Regions from separate parts of the Bradyrhizobium sp. sBnM-33 genome, predicted to be linked through region 3. Evidence: predicted binding sites of a transcription regulator. Region 3 holds the regulator's gene; each other region holds the start of a gene.
The links. Region 3 encodes LexA, which represses DNA repair genes until DNA is damaged. Its sites were predicted from a motif close to TGTTCNNNNTGTGTTCNG; they were not measured.
Positions count from the first base shown of each region.

Region 1: RX328_RS32495 (ImuA family protein) is a predicted target of LexA. The motif match lies at 2,990-3,007, and genes of this name have one in related genera.
Region 2: recA (recombinase RecA) is a predicted target of LexA. The motif match lies at 2,816-2,833, and genes of this name have one in related genera.

Region 1 covers NZ_CP136624.1:6,875,626-6,881,228, forward strand. Annotated here, with positions in the region: gene RX328_RS32485 (error-prone DNA polymerase) at 1-317, opposite strand, end outside; gene RX328_RS32490 (Y-family DNA polymerase) at 314-1,807, opposite strand; gene RX328_RS32495 (ImuA family protein) at 2,094-2,924, opposite strand; gene RX328_RS32500 (UdgX family uracil-DNA binding protein) at 3,275-4,723, shown strand; gene RX328_RS32505 (VOC family protein) at 5,012-5,482, opposite strand.
Region 2 covers NZ_CP136624.1:4,278,014-4,283,616, forward strand. Annotated here, with positions in the region: gene RX328_RS19585 (hypothetical protein) at 1-53, shown strand, start outside; gene RX328_RS19590 (hypothetical protein) at 133-363, shown strand; gene RX328_RS19595 (PilZ domain-containing protein) at 475-810, shown strand; gene RX328_RS19600 (DUF6894 family protein) at 827-1,120, opposite strand; gene RX328_RS19605 (hypothetical protein) at 1,285-1,464, opposite strand; gene RX328_RS19610 (hypothetical protein) at 2,214-2,393, opposite strand; gene recA (recombinase RecA) at 2,936-4,024, shown strand; gene RX328_RS19620 (hypothetical protein) at 4,135-5,136, shown strand; gene RX328_RS19625 (hypothetical protein) at 5,133-5,603, shown strand, end outside.
Region 3 covers NZ_CP136624.1:5,196,513-5,202,115, reverse strand. Annotated here, with positions in the region: gene RX328_RS24285 (S41 family peptidase) at 1-811, opposite strand, end outside; gene RX328_RS24280 (hypothetical protein) at 953-1,249, opposite strand; gene RX328_RS24275 (hypothetical protein) at 1,279-1,581, opposite strand; gene RX328_RS24270 (HAD family hydrolase) at 1,710-2,336, shown strand; gene glp (gephyrin-like molybdotransferase Glp) at 2,492-3,703, shown strand; gene lexA (transcriptional repressor LexA) at 3,911-4,612, shown strand; gene RX328_RS24255 (hypothetical protein) at 4,842-5,264, shown strand; gene RX328_RS24250 (hypothetical protein) at 5,351-5,578, shown strand; partial or broken gene RX328_RS24245 (ComEC/Rec2 family competence protein) at 5,586-5,603, opposite strand, start outside.

The DNA of each region.
Region 1 (5,603 bases), 1.7 Mb from region 3:
TTGCCGCGGGTAAGTAACTGGCAGAGCCGGCCGTAAGCCGCGCGGTCGCGCGGATAGACCAGAATGTCAGGCGTGCCGTCGATGAAGACGAGCCGCGCGCCGATCAGAAGCTTTGGCTTATGCGTAACGGCAGGGTTGTCGAGCTCGCTCCAGGCGCGCACCACGCCGGCCAGCGTGTTGTGGTCGGCGATGCCGATCACGGGAATACCAAGCTCGCTCGCCTGATGGACATAGGCGCGCGGGTCCGAGCCGCCGCGCAGGAACGAGAAATTGGTGGTGATGCCGATTTCGGCATAGTCGGGCACAGGATTTTTCATGCGAACAATCCATGCACGAACCATCTGATAGGAGCGGGTTCGTCTCCCTCGTCCGCCGGTTCGCTCTCATAGAGCCCATCGCGAAAAATCCAGAAACGAAGTCCCGCTTCATCCTCGATGCGGAAATAATCCCGCGTCGGGCCATTGCCGCCCGGCTTCCACCATTCCATCGCGATGCGTTCGGGCCCCTCCACCCGCACCACCGCGTGCGTGACGCGCCGCCAGGTGAATTGATGCGGCGGGCCGTCGGGCACGGTTGCGAACGGCACTTTGATCGGCTCCGGTTTGTCGAACAGCCGCAACGGGCGCAGCGGCGGCTCGCCCTCGATGCGCTCCGGCCAGGCGGCCTGGGCGGCTGCCGCCAGATGATGCTGCGCTGGCACGGACAGCACCGCGCGTTCGGGAATATGCGTATCCTCCGGCAGATGCACGACCACGCGTTTTCCGCCGATACGCGCGGCGATGCGGTCGATCAGCGCGGACAGTTCGTCATTGTCATGGACGTTGGCATCGAGATCGCGCTGCTGCTGCACCACGATTTCGGTGCGGCAGGCGGAAAGGCGGATGAGATCGAAACCGAAACCGGGATCGAGGGGATCGTTGAGCGCATCGAGCCGTTCGCGAAACAGGCGGTCGATCACATCAGCCTTCGTCACCGGACGCCCGGTGTCTACGGGAATCGTCCGCACCGCGCCATCGGTGCGGAAGAAGCTCGCCTCCAGCCGCCGCGCGCCCTTGCCCTGCTTGTCCATCGCCGTAACAAGCATTTGAGCAAGCGCGGACAGGTTCATCGCGATCACGGTATCGGTGGCGACCGGTTCGGGAAACCGTTTCTCCACGATGTAATCCGGCAGCGGTTTTCGCGGGCTGATCGGCGCATCGGCCTGCCCGAGTGCCTGCTGTAACAGCGCCGTAAAAGACGCACCGAACCGCGCCGTGATTTCGTGCGGTGCGCGCGAGGCGACGTCGCCGATGGTCTTTAGCCCAGCGCGGCGCAGGCCGGCGGTGATGGCATCACCGGCGCCGAGCGCAGATACCGGCAACGGACTGACGGCTTCGGCCTCCTCGCCATCGGCAACGATCTTTCCGGAGGCGTGGCGCGTCAGCGTGCGGGCGCAGATCGCGGTGGAGGCGATTGCGGCGCTGATGGCAAAGCCGCGGCGGCTCAGCGCGCCGTTGACGATCTGCAGCAACGCACGCTCGCCGCCGAACAGATGGGCGCATCCGGTGATGTCGAGATAGAGCCCATACGGCGGATCGAGCGCTACCAGCGGGGTGAAGCGGTCGCACCAATCGGCGATGTCTTCGAGCGTCTTGCGGTCGGCGACTTCATCCGCGTCGAACACCGTCAGCTCGGGGCAGATCGCGCGGGCATTGGCGAGCGGCAGGCCGATCGAGAGGCCGGCCTGGACGGCGACCTCGTCGAGGGAATGGATCAGGATGGCATTGTGCTGCTTGGCGACGACGACGGAGGGGAAGATTTGCGTCATCTCGATAGTGGGACTCGCGGCGACACCCCCACCCCAACCCTCCCCCGCAAGCGGGAGAGGGAGCGCACCGGTCGTGTTGTTAGAGATATCAACCCGGGCACTGCTGTCGTTCCCTCCCCCCTTGCGGGGTCCGAGGCGAGCGAAGCTCGCTCTCGAGGTTAGGGAGAGGGGTGGCGGCAACGGCGGTGCTTGTGGCTTACCCCTCTCCCCAGCCCTCCCCCGCAAGGGGGGAGGGAGCGCACTGCCCGTGTCGCAGAAAGCATCGCTCGAAACCGCTTTGCAATTTTCAGCTTGCGCGGCGCTGGCCTGCGTAAGCTTGCGCTTGATGCGGTCGATGGGCAGGCGTGGCAGCCAGAGGCTGAGGATACGCCGACGGTTCACTGAATAGGCACTCATCACAATTCCATTCCATGATCCAGCGGCCGACCGGGCCATGACGGTTACGAACGAGCTGCGCGTCGAATACCGGCGCGCCCCACGCGCTCCAGGGCGCCGCAGGCATTAAAGGCGCCGCAGGCATTGAAGACGCGCCCGGCGGCGAATGCGCCGCGCGCACGATCCATCGGGTCTCCGCGGTCGAGGGGCGCGGCTCCGCCGCCACCCGCAGTAGCAATGCGGTGACGCCGGAGGCTGCTGCGGCCAGCGTGAGCTTGCGGCTGGCGACGAGATCGAGCTGACGCGCCTGCCCCCAGACTTCCAGCACGACGGCGCCGAGCGCGTCGCAGGCCAGCGCGTCGGCGGCGGTCCGCAGCGCGGCGTCGGCGTCGGTGGCACGCACGGTGACGAGCAGCCGCGGATCGAGACCCAATTCGCACAGCCCGCTCATCGACAGCGCGCCCGCTTCAATTTCCGAAAAATCCTGCCGTACCCAGACTAGCGGCCGGCGCGGCGATACCCTTCCCGCCAGCCCTGCGATGAAGCCGGTTGCTGATGCGCTCTGGTGTCCCTCGGCGAACACTTCATGCACCGTTGCGAGCGCAAGCCCACCCTGCAGCACGGCATCCGCCGCCTTATGCCCAAGCGCAATCTTGTTGAGGTCATGCGCATCGCAATGCGCCTCCAGGCGCTCGATGCTTCCGCGCAAACTCGCAAGCGTGCTTGTGCGTGCGGTGCTCATCCGCCGTTCCTTCAGAAAATTGGCCTTTACCGCTTCTTCCCGAGTGAACGCGGGGCTGGCTCATTTGTTCATGATATGTTCTAATATAAAGCTAACAGCGCCGGCAGAGTCAATCGAGATCGACGCTTTGCCAATTCATGAGCGGAATCAAAGGGATTCAAATGGCTGGATTTTGAAGACCGTCATGGCCGGGCTGCCGCCTTCGCTAAAGTTCGGCGGCCGAGTGAGCTTGTGGCCCGGCGAAGCCTTGGCGGAGACGGGTCCCGGCCATCCACGTCTTAGTCGCCGACGAAAGGAAAGACGTGGATGCCCGGGTCAAGCACGGGCATGACGAGAACGGAGAGTGTGACATGCGCATCATCACCCTCGATAGCCAAACCGATTTCGATGGCTGGCGTAAAGCGGCCCGCGCGCTGGCGCTGAATGGCGTGAAACCGTCCGACGTGAGCTGGCGCGTGGCTGATGATGCGCCCGAACTGTTCGAGCCGATCGCTCCGCCGCTTGAGCCGCCACAGGGCACCTTCAACGTGCCTGCAAAATTCGTCGAACTGGCGGAGGTTGCGATCCTGCACCGCAACCCCGAGCGCTTCGCCCTGCTCTATCGCCTGCTATGGCGGTTGCGAACGCATCACGATCTGCTTGAACTCGCGACCGATCCTGATGTGGCTGAGATCACCGCGATGGCAACGGCCGTGCGCCGCGACGAGCACAAGATGCATGTCCTCGTCCGCTTCCGCGAAATAGGCCGCGAGCAGAAATCGCACTTCGTCGCCTGGTTCGAGCCGGAGCACCACATCGTCGAACTGGCCGCCCCGTTCTTCGCGCGCCGTTTCGCCGACATGCCCTGGTCGATCCTGACGCCTGATCTCTGCGCGCATTGGGACGGCCTCGTTGTCTCGTTCACGCCGGGCGTCAGCAGAAGCGAAGCCCCTGGCGCGGACCGGCTGGAGGAAACCTGGTGGCGCTATTACGCCAGCATTTTCAATCCCGCCCGACTGAAAGTGCAGACCATGCAAAAGGAGACGTCCCGGAATCACTGGTGGAACCTGCCGGAGGCTTCATCGATTAAACCCCTGATCGAAAGCGCCGGACACAGCGCAAACGCGAAGATCGCGAATGCCGCGACCGAGCCGCAGAAGCGGCCGGAACTGCCGAAAGCCAGCTATAAGGCAAGCGAAATGCCCCGCAAACACGCCGATGATATCGAGACGCTGCGCGAAGAAGCCGCCGATTGCCGCGCCTGTCATCTTTACAAGAATGCCACCCAGACCGTGTTCGGCGAAGGCCGGCAAACCGCGCGGATCATGCTGGTCGGCGAACAGCCCGGCGACAAGGAAGATCTCGCCGGAAAGCCGTTCGTGGGGCCCGCGGGGCAAATGCTCGACCGCGCGCTGGAAGAAGCCGGCATCGATCGCCGCACGGTTTACGTCACCAATGCGGTGAAGCATTTCAAGTTCGTGCCGCGCGGAAAGATCCGCCTGCACCAGAAACCGAACACGCCGGAAATCAAGGCATGCCGGCAGTGGTACGAACGCGAGCTGGCCGCGATCAAACCCGATCTGGTGGTGGCAATGGGCGCAACCGCAGCGCAAAGCGTGTTCGGGAAAATTACGCCGATCAACAAGAACCGCGGCCGCGCGATTGATCTCGCCGACGGCACCAGGGCGCTGGTGACGGTACACCCGTCCTATCTGCTGCGGTTGCCGGACGCCGATGCCAAAGCGCGCGAATACCGGCGCTTCGTCCAGGACCTCAAAATCGCCGCCGACGTGCTGCGAAAATCGGCACATGCGGCCTGAATTTCGCCAGTCCGGCAGCCGCAATTTCTGGTGAAATATAACGGGAAAATTGACAATCCCGCTTGCAACCATTAATTGATAGAAGACACAATCGCATTCTCAAGGCAATGTGGGACGTCTGCTCACGCTATGATGCCCCACATGGTCGACGCGCTGCGCGGTTCCCTACCTCCAGCCCCGGCGCCGTGCAGCGCGCGACCCACTTGCTCCAGCGCCTTGCGTTGTACGCGCATGGGACCGCTCGGCGTTTATCGATGCGACCTTCCAGCGGCACATATCGAGACGCTTTTAGCCTCTCGCCACGGCCTCCAGTTCGGCAATATCGAACTTGACCATCTTCAGCATGGCTTCCGCAACGCGCTTGGCTTTTGCGGGGTCCGGATCATTCATCAATTCGCCGAGCCGTTTGGGTGCAATCTGCCAAGAGAGGCCCCAGCGGTCCTGCAGCCAACCGCAGTGCTCGATCTTGCCGCCCTCCCTCAAGGCGTCCCACAAATGGTCAATCTCAGCCTGCGTGTCGCATTCGACCATAATCGAAAAGCTGTGGTTGAACGGGTCGAGGGGACCCGCTTCGATCGCCATGTAGCGCTGGTCGCCCAGGGTAAAGGCCGCGATCTTGACGCTGCCGGGCGGGCCGCTCGGGCTCTCGGCAGGCAGCGACGAGACCCACTGGACTGACGAGCCGCGGATCAACGAGGTGTAAAAGCCGATCGCGGCCTCCATATCCTTTTCGAACCAGAGATGCTGTGTGACCTTCATCGACGCTGCCTTTCTCCATCAGACACCAGCCGGCGCGCGGCCGCTCCTGCGACAAGGACGGATGGAGGGGGCGGCGTTCCGACAGGGGCGATTAAAATATTGTGGAATTTCCTTGAACCAC
Region 2 (5,603 bases), 920 kb from region 3:
CCAAGGCCGCGGCGCCCGCCAAGAAGAGCAAGACCGGCAGCGCCAGCCAGTAACGTCAGCGACAGCGGCGAGTAGGATTTGTTCGCCGCCACCCCTATATTAGACCTGTCGTCATGTGTCTGGAGTTACGACATGGTCTTTCGTCCGCGCGATCTCGCGAGCCGGATGGCCGGACGGCGCAAGCCGGACGACGGCTTTTTGCGTGAGACCTTCACGCTGCCGCGCGACGAAGCGAGGGCGAGGGCGCGCGACTTCCTCAACCGCTATCCCAAGGCCGCCTATATGAGCTCGGTCGAAAGCTGGCGCGAGCTGCCCAGTGGCGACATCGAATTCACCATGCGCCGGCTTGCCAGCGCCGATTAGGCGATGCAGCTCGCCTGGCGCCGGAATTAACATCGACTCCTCGATTTTTGCCGGATTCCGATAACCCGCTATTCAGGTATTCCGCCTAGCGTTTCCCGCTCAGGAGAAATCATGGCGAGAGACCGCAAAGACCTTGGTGCCCGCAAATTCGTTCGGGTCGACTTGCGCAAGCCGGGATTCCTGATTCCGGCGCCGGATGCGCCATGGATCGAGTGCTACATCCTCGACATTTCCGAGAACGGCGCCTGCCTGGATGTGGGCGACCTCGCGGTTCCCAGGGTGTTCGGCCTTTCTCTCACCGCAGGCGGTGAGGTGCGGCGGGTATGCACGCTGATCTGGCGCAGGGGCGAATTGGTCGGCGTCCGCTTCGTCTCCGCCCGTGAGCTGCGCAACGGCGTCGCGCCGCCAAGTGAATCCGATACCGCTTCCCGGAAGGCTCATGCCTGACTAATCTGCCTTTCGTTTAATCGGTATCCTGCAGCGTCTCGGCCATCAGGCGAATCCGGAATATCGGCTTTTTGGATTCATCCAGCAATTCCATCTGCCATTCGGCGTTTTCAGCCAGCTTCCGGGAAACCTCCGCGATCATGTCACCGCAGACCCCGGTCATTTCCTTCCACGCGGCGTTGTGATCGGCAAATTCCGCACCGTCAGTGCTGACGCATGCGTCCTCGCCATGTCGAACGCTGAAGAAAAAGATCGGCATGGCAAGCTGACCAAATGCAAAAGGGGCCGCCGTTGGCCCCGAGATCCCCATCCTCCGGCGAGTGAATTCCTCGCGTATCGGAAAATCAACTCCGGGTTTTTACGGGCCCAAGCACGTTATCGGGCATGTAAACCGGGTTATCGCTCAGCTCTAAGCTGATGATTTGCGGAGAAATTTCTCGGGTGGAAGGCCCGCGGAAGCCGCCGCCGAGCTGGTTACTCCCGTTTGGCTTTTTTCAGCTCCCGATCAATCCGAAGCTGGACCCGCCGGATAGCAAGCAGATTGAGCTTGGCTTCGGTCTTGCCCGTGACGACCCTGTCCCCGATACGGAATTGCCATTTCCAGATGCCCGGAGCGACCGCCGTCACGGTGTATTCGACGCCCTTGTGGATCATATGGAAATTCCGCTGCGGCTCTCGACCGCTTCGAACCGGACCTCTCATTTAAAATTGGAATTGTTACAGCCGCTGACAATGCCTTTGCCGCGACGCGCACGGCCGAATCCGCTCCCTCCCATCGAGTTTCAACCCCATGGGCGTGACCGAATTCCCTTGCCGACCCAATTTCCGCGGCGCACAAAAAGCACTGCGCCGCGCAAGCGGAGTATGGTCGCTTGGCGGCGCAGGCCTATTCCCCGAGTGATGCAATATCCCAGGCAAGAATGTTGTCGGGGGCGATAGGAAAAAGGTTCAACGCGCCCGAGACAAATTTGCTGGGCGATGAGCACGCCGAACGGGGCGCGCGGGGGGAGTATCTGCCCGCTTGGACGGCCATCCGGGATGTCCGGGGTGCCGGCTTCCTATTCCTGCCGCGATGGATAAGGCTGCCGCGGCGGAATATGGGTTCTCGACGGCGCGTCCGGCCGGACGGGCTGCGGCAGCCTTGACGGCTCCGGCGTGCGGCTGAGGTTCAACAGCCATGTGAGGAGATGTGCGCCATGGTGTTGAAGCGTCGGCAGGATGGGTTCGTAGGCAAGGGTGGTCACGGGGGCGGTCACGTGCATGCCGCTGGGCATAGCGTGCGGCGCCTTGATGGACAGTTCAGATCGAACCGAGCACGCCTAAAATTGTAGGTGACGTCACCACCTCCCGATTACAGATCGGATAACGATGAGGCCGCCGGTTCGGCGGCCTCATCGCGAGAGCTAGCTTTCCGGCTGCTCTACATCAGGCGCCCGGGGGCTGGCGTCGGGCGCCTCTTCACTTCTGGCCCGAAGGTCGGCGGCCTTGTCGAGAAAGCCCGCGGCAACTTCCGGATCCGTGGTGGCCATTGCAAATTTGAGAAAGGTTGCCGCTTGTTCCGCGAGGTATTTCTTGCCCGGCACAATACTGGTTCCCCGTTTACTACCTGTCACCACTACCCGTCGCACCCGCTGCGATTACGCACTGCGGCGAAATCCGTTCCGGGGAAAGTGCAAAACTATACTTAAGTCGGTGCGCTCACCGCGGATCGTGCATTCGGACTTGGGGGCCGAAGGCGCCAGCCCCGCGCCGGGTCACCTCCGGGCAGCGGAAGGTGAGGAGCGGGGCCATCTTCGTCAGGACACGCCGGGAGCTGGGATTCTAGTTCCGGTACCGAAACACCGTGGTGTTACGGACTCCAAAAATGCGTGTGGATGACTCTATGCTTAATGTCGCCGGGGCTGCTTTTCATTCCGAACCAATTTGTACCGGCAGAGGGCCGCCGAGAGGCGGCCCTCTTTTTATTTTTTGTGCGGGCGAAGGACTCGGAAATGAATCCGGCGAAAAGAACATATTGCGAACATAGAACAAAGATGGTACATGGATTCCTAGACGAAATCGAATCCTAAAAGCCGCTCACCGCCGTTTTCCCGCTCGCGAATCCCCGCCATAAGGAGCACGTATTATGTCCGCTACTGCCCTGCGTATCGTTGAAGGATCCTCCATGGATAAGACCAAGGCCCTGTCCGCCGCGCTCTCCCAGATCGAGCGCCAGTTCGGCAAGGGCTCGGTGATGAAGCTGGGCAAGAACGATCGCTCGATGGATGTCGAGACGGTGTCGTCGGGCTCGCTCGGGCTCGACATTGCGCTTGGTGTCGGCGGGCTGCCGAAGGGGCGGGTGGTCGAAATCTACGGGCCGGAATCCTCCGGCAAGACCACGCTGGCGCTGCACACGGTGGCGGAAGGGCAGAAGAAGGGCGGCATCTGCGCCTTCATCGACGCCGAACATGCGCTTGACCCGGTCTATGCGCGCAAGCTCGGCGTCAACATCGACGAGCTCCTGATCTCGCAGCCCGATACCGGCGAGCAGGCCTTGGAAATCTGCGACACGCTGGTGCGCTCCGGCGCGATCGACGTGCTGGTGGTCGATTCGGTGGCGGCCCTGGTGCCGAAGGCCGAACTCGAGGGCGAGATGGGCGATGCGCTGCCCGGTCTGCAGGCGCGGCTGATGAGCCAGGCGCTGCGCAAGCTCACCGCCTCGATCAACAAGTCCAACACCATGGTGATCTTCATCAACCAGATCCGCATGAAGATCGGCGTGATGTACGGCTCGCCTGAAACCACCACCGGCGGCAACGCGCTGAAATTTTACGCCTCCGTCCGCCTCGACATTCGCCGCATCGGCGCGATCAAGGAGCGCGACGAAGTCGTCGGCAACACCACCCGCGTCAAGGTGGTGAAGAACAAGCTGGCGCCGCCCTTCAAGCAGGTCGAGTTCGACATCATGTATGGCGAGGGCGTCTCCAAGATGGGCGAGATCCTCGATCTCGGCGTCAAGGCCGGCATCGTCGAAAAATCCGGCGCCTGGTTTTCCTATGACAGCCAGCGGCTCGGCCAGGGACGCGAGAACGCAAAAGCCTTCCTCAAGGCCAACCCTGACATGACTGCCAAGATCGAGATGGCGATTCGCCAGAACTCCGGCCTGATCGCCGAGCAGATTCTGGCCGGTCCCGCCGAGCGCGACGCCGAGGGCGAGGAGCCGGCAGACGAATAAGCTTTGGAAATGCTTCAGGGGTTAAGGCCTGAAGTGACGGACGGGCGCTGCGGACGTTGAGTTGCCGACGTTCTCAGCGCCCGTTTTGTTTGGTGGTGTGGGTGAGTGTGATGAAGCCTCTGATCCTGACCGGCTGGCTGATCCCGGAATTCACCAAGTCGGAATTCGCCGATCTCGCGCTTACTTTCTTCTTTCGCTTCGGCTGGGGACCGTTGCCTTCGCCGGACGAACTCGCAGCCTATCTTGGCCCGGGCACGTCAGATCTGAAACCCGGGCATCACTGGTCGGACTTTGCCACCGGGTGGAACAAAACCAAAAACAGAAGTCGCAGGGATCTCAGTCTGGCTGAATTCTGTCAGCACTATGAGACGGTCGAACTATGGTTCGACACGCAACCCAATGCGCAGTTGCAACTGATCTGGCTGCTCGATTATTTCCGATCTTATCCGGAGACTGTCGCGAAGTTGAAGTTTCGTCTGGTTGACCTCGCGATGATTGAGCTTGAACGGCTCGGCAGGTGGCAGCCGCCGGCCGTTGACATCACGGAAAAGGAATTGGCGACGGCGAGCGCGGCCTGGCAGGCCTATCGCGCGCCGACGCCGGAGGCCTGCTTCGATCTGCTCTACAAGGACTTGAGCGCGCTTCCGCTTCTCAAGCCCGTTTTGATCGATCTGCTTGAAGAACTGCCGTCAAGTTCGACAGGGCTTGGCGCCACCGAAACGCGGATGCTCGAGCTGATTGCTCGGGGATACTCGCTCACGAATGCGCTCTTCCATCTCTACCAACTGCGGCAAACGCGCATCTTCGGCGAGTGGGAATGCGGCTATCTGCTGGACGGGCTTGCGCATGGCCCGCGACCGGCCGTGGCAGGCCTCGACGAGGAACTGCGCACGCTCGACCGTGAAAATTTGCGGGACCGGCACACGGCTTATCTGCGAAGCGAGCTGTCGATCACCGAATTCGGCGAGGCTGTTCTCGCCCATAAGGAAGACTTCAGTCGGCACAATCCGATCGACCGCTGGTGGGGCGGCACGCATTTGACCAACGACAATCTCTGGCGCTGGAATCCGGCGCTGGTGAAGCCCGGACGCGCGCGGGCTGGCGTGCCATGACGCGCCTGATCCTGACAGCAGATTCCTCCAGCGCGGGCGGCGTGGTGTCGGCAGGTCATGCTGACCTCGCGATTGCCATCGAGCCTCGGCTGGTCTGGGGGCCGCCGCGTTCCGATGCGGAGCGTGCGGCGTTCTTGGCGACGAGGACAACGCAAGAGGCGGGCTCGCACTGGCTCGATTCCGTGCCGCCGCCGCGCCTGCAGAAATTCGGAATCAACGACCTCGGATTGATCGAGGCTTGCGAACGTTTTGAGGCCGTCGAGCTCTGGATGGAAGCCCCGCCCAATGCCCAACTGATACTGATCTGGCTGATGGACTATCTCGGCCCGCAGGCCAAAAGCTTGGATATCATTCTGCGACATGTGGATGCCTCCCTTAACGAAATAGAACCGGCGCGTCTTGCCGAATTGAATTTCCCGGGCGTGGAGATAACCGACGGTCATCTTGAAGTCGCAAGCCTTGCCTGG
Region 3 (5,603 bases):
GGCCCCGCGTCGAGACCACCTCGCCCCGGTTCATGAAGGCGCTCGATACCGACACCGCCTGGTCGAGCAATCCACCAGGATTGTTGCGGAGGTCGACGACATAGCCCGTGAGTTTTTCCGGCGGAATTTCCTTCAAGATGCTGGCGATCGCCTTCTTCAAGCCGTCAGTGGTCTGCTCGTTGAAACGGGTGATCCTGATGTAACCGATGTCGCCGCCGTCTGTCTTGAAGCGGACCGGCCGCACCCGGATGATCTCGCGCACGATGGCGACGTCGATCGGCGCGGCCCCCTTGCGCACGACTTTGAGGCGGATCTTGCTGTTGGCGGGGCCCTTCATCCGGCTCACGGCCTGTTCGAGGGTCATGCCCTGGATAACCTCGTCGTCGATCTGGGTGATCACGTCGCCCGACAGCATGCCGGCTTTCGCGGCGGGCGTATCGTCGATCGGCGTCACCACCTTGACGAGGCCGTCTTCCATCGTCACCTCGATGCCGAGCCCGCCGAACTCGCCATGGGTGGTCTCCTGCATGTCGCTCCAGCCCTTCTCATTCATGTAGCGCGAATGAGGATCGAGCGCCGAGATCATGCCGTTGATGGCGCCCTCCATCAGCTTGGAATCGTCAGGCTTCTCGACATAGCTGGTCTTGATCCGCTCAAACACGCTGCCAAACAAATTGAGCTGGTTGTAGGTGTCGGAACGGGCCGCAGCCTTTGCCGCCGCCACCAGATGCGCCCCTTGAGGTCCGATCACGAGGGCGGTCAGACACGCGCCCGTCACCGTGCCGAGAAGAAAGGCAAAATTCCTGCGCATCGTGGGCGTCCCTCTTTCGCTTATGGACGCCCGCGATCCCAGTGAATCGGCGCCCTGTCCCGGCCCCGCCAACTCACAATGGCTTTTTGGTCGGATCAAGGCACGCCAACCCGGCGCAATACGGCCGTTTTTCAGGAGGCTTTATCCGCCCTCGTGCAACCCGTTTTGCCACGTGGACGGTAGGGTTCCAAAACCGCGCTTGGCGCGGGTGCCCAGCCAATAGCCGAATTGCGGGGGAACGTTGCGGAACGGGCCGTCCGCGCCCAGTTTCAGCGCGGCGTCCATCGGCCAATTGGGATTGTTGAGGATTTCCCGCCCTACCGCGATCAAATCGGCCTGCCCATCGCGCAGGATCTGTTCTTCAACGTGAGGCCGCGGATCGTCATCGGGGAAAACAGCAGCGTTTCCGTCATGGTTTGCTCGCCTCGCGGACGTCATTGTCCCGGCATGGCGCCGGGAAGTGCCTTCTACTTTGCTGCGCCTTCGGCGGATTTGGCCTTTGACTTTGCTGCCGGCGCCTTGGCCGCTGCTTTCGGCGGTGCGCTATCGCCGCGCATCGTCCCCCAGGGGTCGGAACTCTTCTGCTGCTCCGGGATGTTGCCGAGCGATCTCCGGTAGGCCCGCTCGGCCTCCCTCTCCGCCTCGATTTGCGAGGGCGTCTTGGGCTTGTCCTCCTCGCCATATTTGGCGGGACCTTGTTGGGCGGCAGCGGATCCGGCCAACAATGCGATCACGGCGACAGCGCCCAGAATTCTGCCAACAACTTGCATGCGACTACTCCCTGAAATTGGCCCCAAGCCTTAGCACAGCCCGCGTACGGGCTTAAGCGCCGGATTGGACTGCGACGCAAATCCCCGTGGCCGTTGCCGAGGCCGGTCCAGTTTTGTAAACGACTGCCATGAATTCGCCGCCAGCGCCCCATTCCGTCGACGCCTTGCTGTTCGATCTCGGCCGCGTCGTGCTCGACATCAGTTTTGATCAGGTAATGACCTGCTGGGCTGGGCATGCTGGTTGCGCGCCTGCCGATCTCGCCGGACGCTTTGTCGTCGACGATAGTTTCAAGCACCACGAGACCGGCCGGATCGACGATGCGGCGTTCTTTGCGAGCCTGCGCCGGTCGCTCGGCATCGGCATCACCGACGCGCAGTTCCTGGAAGGCTGGAACGCGATCTTCACCGGCGAGATGCCCGGAATTGCACAGCTTCTGGCGGGTGCTGCAAAGCGCCTGCCGCTCTATGCTTTTTCCAACACCAATCCGGCCCATGTCACGCATTTTTCGCAGGCCTATGCGGAGGTCCTCAGCCATTTCCGCGAGATATTTTTGTCCTCCAGCATCGGTCTGCGCAAACCCGACGCCGAAGCCTATGATCATGTGATAAAAGCGATCGGCGTGCCGGCGTCGCGGATCCTGTTCTTCGACGATTCAGCCGCCAATATCGAAGGTGCGCGGGCGCGCGGCCTTTCTGCCATCCACGTGACATCGACGGATGACGTGGCAAGGGCACTGACCGCACTTGGAATTTAAGCACTTGGAATTTAAGCACTTGGAATTTAAGCACTTGGAATTTAGATGATTACCCCGTCATTGCGAGCGAAGCGAAGCAATCCATGGCCAGGAAGGAAGTGTGGATTGCTTCGTCCCGCTGCTCCTCGCAATGACGTCGAAGCAGGAGTGCCAGCGTGGCCTTGATGCCGGTTGCCGATGCGCTTGCCGCGATCCTTGCCGGCGCAGCGCCGCTACCCGAAGAAATGGTGGCGCTCGACGAAGCGTATCGCCGCATTCTCGCACGCGACGTCGCCGCGCGGCGGACGCAGCCGCCGCAGGCGATGTCGGCGATGGACGGCTATGCGGTGCGCGCGGCCGACGCCGCCGATGTCGGCGCACGGCTGAAGGTGATCGGCGAGGTCGCCGCCGGCCGCCCGTTCGAGCGGAAGGTAGGCCCGGGCGAAGCGGTGCGGATCTTTACCGGCGGCGTGATCCCCGATGGCGCAGACGCCGTCGTCATCCAGGAAGACGCTGCCATCGAGGGCGATCATATCACCATCACGGAAGCTGCCGTTCCGGGGCGGCATATCCGCCCCGCGGGCGTTGATTTCCGCGAAGGCGACGTCCTCCTCAAACGCGGGCGCCGCCTCACCGACCGCGATCTCTCGCTCGCCGCCGGCATGAACTACCCGGAGCTTGCGGTGCACCGCCGCCCGAAAGTGGCGATGCTGGCGACCGGCGACGAACTGGTGATGCCAGGCGCAACCCCCAGCCCCGGCCAGATCGTCTATTCCAACGGCTACGGCTTGCGGGCGCTGGCGCGAGCCGAGGGCGCAGAAATCATCGACCTCGGGATCGCCGCCGACACCGTCGCCGCCACCACGGAAGGCATCCGCCGTGCCCGCAACGCCGACGCGGACGTCCTGATCACCGTGGGCGGCGCCTCGGTCGGCGACCACGACCTCGTCAAGCGGTCGCTGGAGGCCGAGGGCGTCGCCATGGCGTTCTGGCGGATTGCGATGCGGCCAGGCAAGCCGATGATGCACGGCAGGTTGGGCGCGATGCGGGTGATCGGCCTGCCCGGCAACCCCGTCTCCTCCTATGTCTGCGGCTTCCTGTTTCTGGTGCCGCTGATTCGCGCCTTATCAGGCCGCGACCACGTCCATCATCCGCGCGAAAACGCCCTGCTCGGCTGCGATCTCGCCGCCAACGACCAGCGCGAAGACTATCTTCGCGCTCGCCTCGAAGCGCGCGACGACGGCACGCTGGTCGCCGTGCCGGTGAACCATCAGGACTCGTCACTATCAGGGAATCTCGCTGCGGCACGGGCACTTGTGATACGTCCGCCGTTCGCGCCGGCTGCCGCAAAGGGATCGCGTTGCGAGTTGCTCCGGCTGCCGGAATGACGCCTGAACGGCGTTCCAACAGCACCTTGAACCGGAACCGCAATGCGTTCACCTGAAATTAAATGGTTGCGGAACACATATCGAACATATAGTGTCCGTTCATGATTTGTTTCGACTGCTAGTGTCTTTGGTTGAGAGTTTGGGGACTCCACGATCTGGGCGCTAAAGATTCGGAACGAGACGACGCCAACCGGGGGATTGCTCGCGATGCTTACGCGCAAACAGTATGAACTTCTGCGTTTCATCAATGAACGGCTGAAAGAGGCCGGCGTGCCGCCCTCGTTCGACGAGATGAAGGACGCGCTCGATCTGCGCTCGAAATCCGGAATCCACCGCCTCATCACGGCGTTGGAGGAGCGCGGCTTCATCCGCCGCCTGCCCAACCGCGCCCGCGCCATCGAAGTCATCAAGCTGCCCGAGCTCGCAGCCGCCGCCAACGGCCGCCGCGGCTTCACGCCGAGCGTCATCGAGGGCACGCTCGGCAAGCGCACGGTGAGCGCGCCGGCCGCCGAGGACGACGGCAATCGCCCGGTCGCCGTGCCTGTCATGGGCCGGATCGCCGCCGGTACGCCGATCGAGGCGCTACAGACCCGCAGCCACACCATCAGTGTGCCGCCGGACATGCTCGGCTCCGGCGAGCATTACGCGCTCGAAGTGCGCGGCGATTCCATGGTGGATGCCGGTATCCTCGACGGCGACATGGCGTTGATCCAGCGCAACGAGACCGCCGACACCGGTGATATCGTGGTGGCGTTGATCGACGAGGAAGAGGCCACTCTGAAGCGCTTCCGCCGCCGCGGCGCCTCGATTGCGCTCGAGCCGGCAAACGCCGCCTATGAAGTCCGCATCCTGCCGCCGAACCGGGTCCGGATTCAGGGCAAGCTGATCGGGCTGTACCGCAAATACTGACCCGTTATGCGCTCCGGCGCCGTGACGAAAGCCAGCCCCGGCCCTCGGCCGGGGTTTTTTGTTGCGCATGTGGAACTAAGGCACGTTAGCGCGTTTGTGAATGTGGCGCAGTGCGCCAGTCGCAGAATTGCCCAGAAAGAAGAAAAGGCTCTGCGCCATGTCCACTCTGATAGAGGCCTGTGCCTCCTTCTAGACACGGGTCAGCTATCTCAAACGAGGGAGCCATCCGATGTGTGACTATAGCCTGCATGCTGTGGCTACGCGGCCTGCCCAGGTCGGCGAGACGCTGATCACCACGACATTCCGCGGTACATCGACCCGCGGCTTTGCGTCGGAACGCGAGCCTGCAGTGGCGGTCTGCATGCTTCCCGGCACCGAACTGGCGTTCGCTGAGGACGTCAAATACGATAACCGGTGGATCTGGACTCGAACCACCGACTGGCGGGTCGGCAAGTTCAATCAAATCGACCCCCATATATCCGACCGTCATCATGACGCGATCGAATTCCCCGATGGAAGCCATGTGCTGGTGACGCAGCTTTGCGAAGGCCAGCGTGCGACCGTGCTGCAATTGCCGGTGGTCCAGACCGGTGGCGAGCGTGCGCCAAAGGTAACGGAAGCACCTCCGGCCGAATCGATCGTGACCGGATAAACGCCCACGCGCATACGATCCGCCGGTCCAGGCCGGCGGATCGTGGTGGTACATTTTTCAGAACTCGGCACCGCAGGGGGCAGTCGGTGGTCAACAAGGTTACGTGGCAAAAAGCCGGGCGCGTCACCGAGCCTGGGCGGTACATGTTCAGGTACGGCTGGCTCACCATCACGGCGGAAGATCTCGCAATCTGGCAGCAATTCCCCGACGCATCGTTCACGCTGGTCGCTCTGCCGTCGGCGCCTGATGCCCCGGAGGAATTCCACCTCGGTGCATTCGAAATACCAGCCAAACCCACGGTCGACGAGCACTGACGCTCGTCTACTCCTCCGCCTGAAG